Mesorhizobium opportunistum WSM2075: one gene and its partner. The protein of the gene in region 1 interacts with the protein of each later gene in a pairwise test. Links are inferred from orthologs where the notes say so. Each region holds a gene or a part of one and is shown on either strand. Other genes may lie near its edges. The genes, in order: MESOP_RS07710 and grxD.

Evidence for each region.
Region 2: the proteins of MESOP_RS07710 (region 1) and grxD interact in binary tests that used the Escherichia coli proteins (3 or more experiments, as listed by UniProt). The link is inferred for Mesorhizobium opportunistum WSM2075 from one-to-one orthologs.

Annotation. Positions count from the first base shown.
Region 1 is NC_015675.1:1,615,875-1,619,070, forward strand. Bases 1-2,878 are described here. They hold MESOP_RS07710 (BolA family protein), read right to left. Parts: upstream 1,652-2,878; coding sequence 1,349-1,651; downstream 1-1,348. Other genes in these bases: MESOP_RS07705 (acetolactate synthase large subunit), read left to right, coding at 1-1,324; MESOP_RS07715 (J domain-containing protein), read left to right, coding at 1,833-2,462; cobS (cobaltochelatase subunit CobS), read left to right, coding at 2,586-2,878. Also shown: more of cobS, read left to right, coding at 2,879-3,196. UniProt on the Escherichia coli protein: Transcriptional regulator that plays an important role in general stress response. Has many effects on cell morphology, cell growth and cell division. Acts by regulating the transcription of many genes, including dacA (PBP-5), dacC (PBP-6), ampC and mreB.
Region 2 is NC_015675.1:4,914,951-4,917,976, reverse strand. Bases 319-3,026 are described here. They hold grxD (Grx4 family monothiol glutaredoxin), read right to left. Parts: upstream 1,987-3,026; coding sequence 1,651-1,986; downstream 319-1,650. Other genes in these bases: purL (phosphoribosylformylglycinamidine synthase subunit PurL), read right to left, coding at 3,018-3,026; MESOP_RS23775 (hypothetical protein), read right to left, coding at 2,497-3,021; MESOP_RS23780 (BolA/IbaG family iron-sulfur metabolism protein), read right to left, coding at 2,139-2,372; MESOP_RS23790 (multidrug effflux MFS transporter), read right to left, coding at 319-1,459. In the rest of the region: MESOP_RS23795 (VOC family protein), read left to right, coding at 1-126; more of MESOP_RS23790, read right to left, coding at 191-318. UniProt on the Escherichia coli protein: Monothiol glutaredoxin involved in the biogenesis of iron-sulfur clusters.

The DNA of each region.
Region 1 (3,196 bases):
CAATGGCCTGGCCAACATGCACAACGCCCGGCGCGCCTTGAGCCCGATGATCAACATCGTCGGCGACCATGCCTCCTATCATTTGCCGCTCGACGCACCACTCACCAGCGATATCGAGGGCCTCGCGGCGCCGATGTCGAACTGGGTCGGCCGCGTCAAAGGTCCTGAGGATGTCGCGCCGGCAGCCGAAGCCGCCTTTCGCGCCTCGCTGACGCCGCCGGGCGTCGCGACGCTGATCCTGCCGGCGGATGCCGCCTGGGGTGAAGTCGGCGCGGTCCCGGTCGGCAAGGTGAAGCTGGCGCCGACGCGAGCCGCCGACATGGACGCCGTACGCAAGATCGCCGCGGCGATCCGTGCCGCTCCGGGGCGGGTCGGCATGATCGTGCGCGGGCGCGCCGCGCGCGCCGATGCGCTCGACATTGCCGGCCAGATTTCCACCGCAGGCGGTGTCCGTCTGTTCAGCGAGGTCCTGACCGCGCGGATGCAGCGCGGACGCGGGCGCGTGGCGCCGACCCGTATTCCCTATCCGGTCGATGCCGCGACGGCGCTGCTCAGGGACATCGACGTCCTGGTGCTGGTCGGCGGCAAGGAGCCGGTCGCCTTCTTCGCCTATCCGGGAAAACCCGGACGGCTGGTCCGCGAAGACTGTCAGGTGCTGACGCTCGCCGCCCATGGCGACGATCTCCATGCGGCGCTGGAAGCGCTTCGCGAGGAACTGGGCATCAAGCCATCGCAGCAGACGGCGTTCGCGGCCGCTTTCCCGGACGAGGCAACGCCGAATGGCAAGTTGACCGAAGATGCCATCGCGCTGTCGGTGGCGCGCAAGCTGCCGGACAATGCGATCATCTGCGACGAAGCGGTCACCTCGGCGCGGCGCTTTTTCGCGCTGTCGGCATATGCGGCGCCGCACGACTACATGATGGGTACGGGCGGATCGATCGGCGGCGGCATCCCGATGGCGACCGGGGCGGCAGTCGCCTGTCCCGACCGCAAGGTGATCAATCTGGAGGCCGACGGCAGCGGCATGTACACGGTGCAGGGGCTGTGGACCCAGGCCCGGGAAAATCTCGATGTGGTGACGATCGTCTTTTCCAACCGCACCTACGCCATCCTGCATGGCGAGATGAAGAATGTCGGCGTCGGGGCGATCGGCGAGAACGCCAGGCGCATGCTCGACCTCGACCATCCGCCGCTGGACTGGGTCTCGCTGGCAAAAGGCATGGGCGTGGAGGCCGCGCGCGCCGAGACCTGCGAACGGTTCGATGCGCTTCTGGACAGTGCCTTGTCGCGGCGGGGGCCGTTCCTGATCGAAGCGGTGCTCTGAGCGCCCGTGACAGGGCTGGCTGGCCTACCAGCGGGTCTTTTCGCCGGGAGCCGCCGGTTCGATCGCCAGCGCGTGCACGCCGGCCTTCAATTCGTCGGCGAGCAGTTCGTTGACGGCGCGGTGGCGGTCGATGCGGTTCATGCCGGCAAAGGCGGACGCGACGACACGGACGCGAAAATGCGTCTCGCCGGTGCCGTCATAGACGCCGTGATGGTCGGAGCCGTGATGATGGTGGCCGGCATGAAGATGGCTTTCGTTGATGATCACCAGCCGCTCCGGCGAAAATGCCTTGTTGATCTTGTCTTCCATGGTCGCCTGTATGGACATAGTCGTCTCCGTTCACCACATATGGCCGGCGCGCCAGCGTGAAAACCGAAAACCGGTTCATACGGGGGCCGCTACCGCGCAACAAAATCCGCCATTCGCCTGCTTTATGCCGCGATTCAGCGGTTAGGGCGATGATCGCGAAAATGTCAATTCTTGTTTCGCATCTGCGAACGCCCCATAAATGGGTCAGATGAAGCCGTACCCCAAATATTTCGAGAAGATTCGCGTCCGCCCCGACAAGGACGCGGAGCTGAAGTCGCATTCGCCGATTTGCCAGTGGGACGGCTGCAAGGAGGCGGGCACCCATCGCGCGCCGGTCGGGCGGATGAAGGAGGGCGAGTATTTCCGCTTCTGCTTCGACCATGTGCGCGAGTACAACAAGGGCTTCAACTACTTCTCCGGCGTGCCGGACACCGAGGTCGCACGCTTCCAGAAGGAAGCGATGACCGGCCACCGGCCGACCTGGAAGATGGGCGTCAACGGCGCCTCGACACGTTCGTCGCCCGATATGGCGCAGATGCGCTCCGGCCGCGCCGGCTACTACAACCGCATGCGCGACCCGTTCGATCTGTTCAAGGGGCCGAAGGATCCGCGTGAGGCGCGCGAGCGCAAGGCCAAGCCGCTTGAGGCCAAGGCGCTGGAAACGCTTGGCCTTGATACAAAGGCGACTGGCAAGGATATCAAGGCGCGCTATAAGGAACTGGTGAAGCGCCACCATCCGGATGCGAATGGTGGCGACAGAGGTTCGGAAGACCGGTTCCGCGATGTGCTGCAGGCCTATCGCGTGCTCAAACAGGCGGGCCTGTGCTGAGCGACCCTATGGTTTGTGTCGTTTTCCAACTTTCATAAGGGTGGAAAAGGCTTTAAGACCGCCCCCGAACAAAATCGATTGCCGGCGAAACGGGACGTTTCGCCCGTGGAGACGTTGAGAGATATGAACAAGGTCGATCGCGACATCGCCAACCTGCCCGACACAACGGTCTCGGTGAAGGACAAATTCGGCTTCGACTCCAAGATGGTGGTGCCGGCCTATTCGGTAACCAGCGAACATGTGCCGGACATCGATCCGGACTATCTGTTCGACAAGGCGACCACCTTGGCGATCCTTGCCGGCTTCGCCTACAACCGCCGCGTCATGGTCTCGGGCTATCACGGCACCGGCAAGTCGACCCATATCGAACAGGTCGCCGCCCGCCTCAACTGGCCCTGCGTGCGCGTCAACCTCGACAGCCATGTCAGCCGTATCGATCTCGTCGGCAAGGACGCCATCGTCGTCAAGGACGGGCTGCAGATCACCGAATTCCGCGACGGCATCCTGCCTTGGGCCTATCAGCACAATGTCGCGCTGTGCTTCGACGAGTATGACGCCGGGCGTCCGGACGTGATGTTCGTCATCCAACGCGTCCTGGAATCCTCGGGCCGGCTGACGCTGCTCGACCAGAGCCGGGTCATACGTCCGCATCCGGCGTTCCGGCTGTTCTCGACCGCCAACACGGTGGGTCTCGGCGACACCACCGGCCTCTATCACGGCACGCAGCAGATCAA
Region 2 (3,026 bases), 3.3 Mb from region 1 along the record:
GAAAGGCTCCGCAAGCACGGCGCGCGGCTCGTAGGCGAAGTCGTCCAGTATAAGGACGTGTATCGGCTCTGCTACATCCGCGGGCCTGGAGGGCTTCTCATCGGACTCGCCCAGGAACTCGGCTGAGCGCAATACGACGACGATAGCGAAGGCCGACCAATGTCAGCGTCCCACCAAGGGTTGGACCAGGCTAATGCAGGTCGGTAACGTGCCCTGAAACCGGCGGGTTGTGCGGCTGGAACATCTTGCCGCGCTCGGCGATGAGGATCATCAGCAGCGCTGCGACCGAAACGCTGCAGAAGCCGGCGGCAAGCGGCGTTACCGTGCCGTTGAACGCCTGGCCGATCAACGTGCCGAGAATGCCGCCGAGAAAAGTCTGCATGAAACCCAGGATCGATGACGCCGTGCCGGCCAGTTGCCCGAGCGGCTCCATGGCCAACGCATTGAAATTGGCGCCGAGCGCACCGAACGGCAGCATGGCGGCGGCAAAAAAGGTAACGAACAGCCACAGCGGCATCTTCAATTCCAGCGACACGACCAGCCATGCGAGACTGATGGTCAAGAACAGCAGCAGCGCGCTTTGCGACAGGCGGCGCATGCCGATGCGGCCGACGAGGCGCGAGTTCAGGAAGTTCGAGAAGGCGAGCACGCCCGCAACCCCGGCGAAGATGAGCGGGAACATCTCGCCGACATTGAATATGTCGACATAGATCTGCTGCGCCGAGGCGATGAAGCCGAACATGGCGGCGAAGATGAAGGTGCTGGCGAAGGCATAGCAGAGCGCGACGCGGTTGGTGAGCACGATGCGGAAGCCGCCAAGGATGGATGATGCCGTCAGCGGCCTGCGATGTTCGGGACGCAGCGTTTCAGGCAGGCGCAGCAGTGACCACGCCGACACCAGCAGCGCCCCGACGGCCATGGTGATGAAGATCCAATGCCAGGTGGCAAACAGCATGATGAACTGGCCGATCCCCGGCGCAATGACCGGTATCGCCATGAACACCATGAAGATCAGCGACATCACCTCGGCCATGCGTCGGCCTTCGAATGTATCGCGCACGATCGAGACGGCGATAACGCGGGTAGCCGCGGCCCCGACGCCTTGCACGACGCGGCATAGCAAAAGTGTTTCAAAGCTGGGTGCGATGGCTGCCGCGCCCGCCGCCGCCACGTAGATGATCAAGCCGGCGACCAATGGCGCGCGACGCCCGAACCGGTCCGAGATCGGCCCGAAGAAAAGTTGGCCGCCGCCGAAGCCGAGCATATAGGCGACCACGACATATTGCCGGTGGTTTTCGTTCTCGACGCCGAGCGAGGCGCCGATCTGCTGCAGCGCGGGCAGCATGATGTCGATGGCCAGCGAATTCAGCGCCATCAGCGCCGCGCACAGCGCGATGAATTCCCAGCGCGGAATAGACAGTTTGCTTGCCGATTGCGGCGCTATCGATTGCTGGTCCACGGCAAGTCCGATCTCTAAAAACGAAAACGCGCCGGCGGGCCGGCGCATTGGCTCGTCCTGGTCCCGATATCAGGGGGTCCCGATATCAGGGGGGCCCGACATCAGGGACGTAAAATTGCCGAGGTGGGGCCGCCCCGGTGCCCACAAACAGAAGTCAGGCATGTCGACAGCGACATGCCCAAAGACTGGAATCAGGCGGCGCCTTTGACGCTCACGCCTTTTTCGACCAGGAAGGTCTGCAACTCGCCGGCCTGGAACATCTCGCGGATGATGTCGCAGCCGCCCACGAACTCGCCCTTGACGTAGAGCTGCGGGATGGTCGGCCAGTTGGAATAGTCCTTGATGCCCTGGCGCAGTTCGGCCGAGTCCAGAACATTCACGCCTTTGTAATCGGCGCCAATATAGTCGAGGATCTGGACGACCTGGCCGGAAAACCCGCACTGCGGGAAACCGGGCGTGCCCTTCATGAAAAGGACGACGTCGTTGCCCTTCACTTCGTTGTCGATGTAGTCGTTGATACCGCTCATGGAATATCCTTTCACGCCTGTGGGAGTCAGGCTCGAAGCATGCCTTTCAAATAAACCCATAGGTTGCCCGAAACAAGAGTTTAGCCAAGCCATCGGCCAAATGGCGCAAAGGATGGGTTGTTTTGGGCCAAGCGGGTCTGAGGCTGTATGCCTCAGTCGGGAACGCTGGTCTGCAGCGCCAGCGCGTGCAGCACGCCGCCCATATTCCCCCTCAGCGCGTCATAGACCATCTGATGCTGCTGGACGCGGCTCTTTCCCCGAAAGCTTTCGGCCACGACCTCGGCCGCGTAGTGGTCGCCGTCGCCGGCGAGGTCGCGGATCGTCACTTTTGCGTCCGGAATGCCGTCCTTGATCAGTTTTTCGATGTCGTGGGCGTCCATTGCCATGAAAGAAATTCCTGTTTTCGGGCGGGCGGCGGCGTGGCTGCCGGTGCGATGAGAGTCGGGATAAACCTAAAGCCTTTCCGGCCGGGATTGAAGCCGTTACGTCCAGCACCGTCGCGATTGTGGCCTACGGCGCATTCTCATCCGGATGGACCGCATCGACTGGAGGATCGTCTTCGCGCATCGAGAAGGTGCGACCGAGGCTGAAGACCAGCACATAGAGCGGGATGTTGACCGCCAGGTTGGCAATCGGCAGATAGCTGGTCATCCGCCAGGCGGGCGAGAAGAACGGCTGGCCGTAGCCATCGCAGACCAGCGAAGAGCCGTACTCCCACAGCGCCCCGAGGATGGCCGCTACGGCGAAAAGCTTGAGGCAGGTGACGGCGCGCCTGGTCCGCGCCTGGTCCGGCAAGAGCCGGCTCCACAGCACCAGGCAGATGAGCGGAACCGCATAGATGAGGTTCTGCAGCACCAGCATCGGAAGCGTGCCATTGGCCGCCGCGAGGAACTCGGCGCGCGTTTCCAGCCTGGGGCAAACCTCGCTGGAGGTCGTCGATAGCAGGAAGAAGACGAACGGCCCGAGGCACCAGAAGAAGAACAGCGACGGCCAGAAAACGACTGCGAGCAGCGCCCGGGCAGCCAGTCTGCTCAACTGGC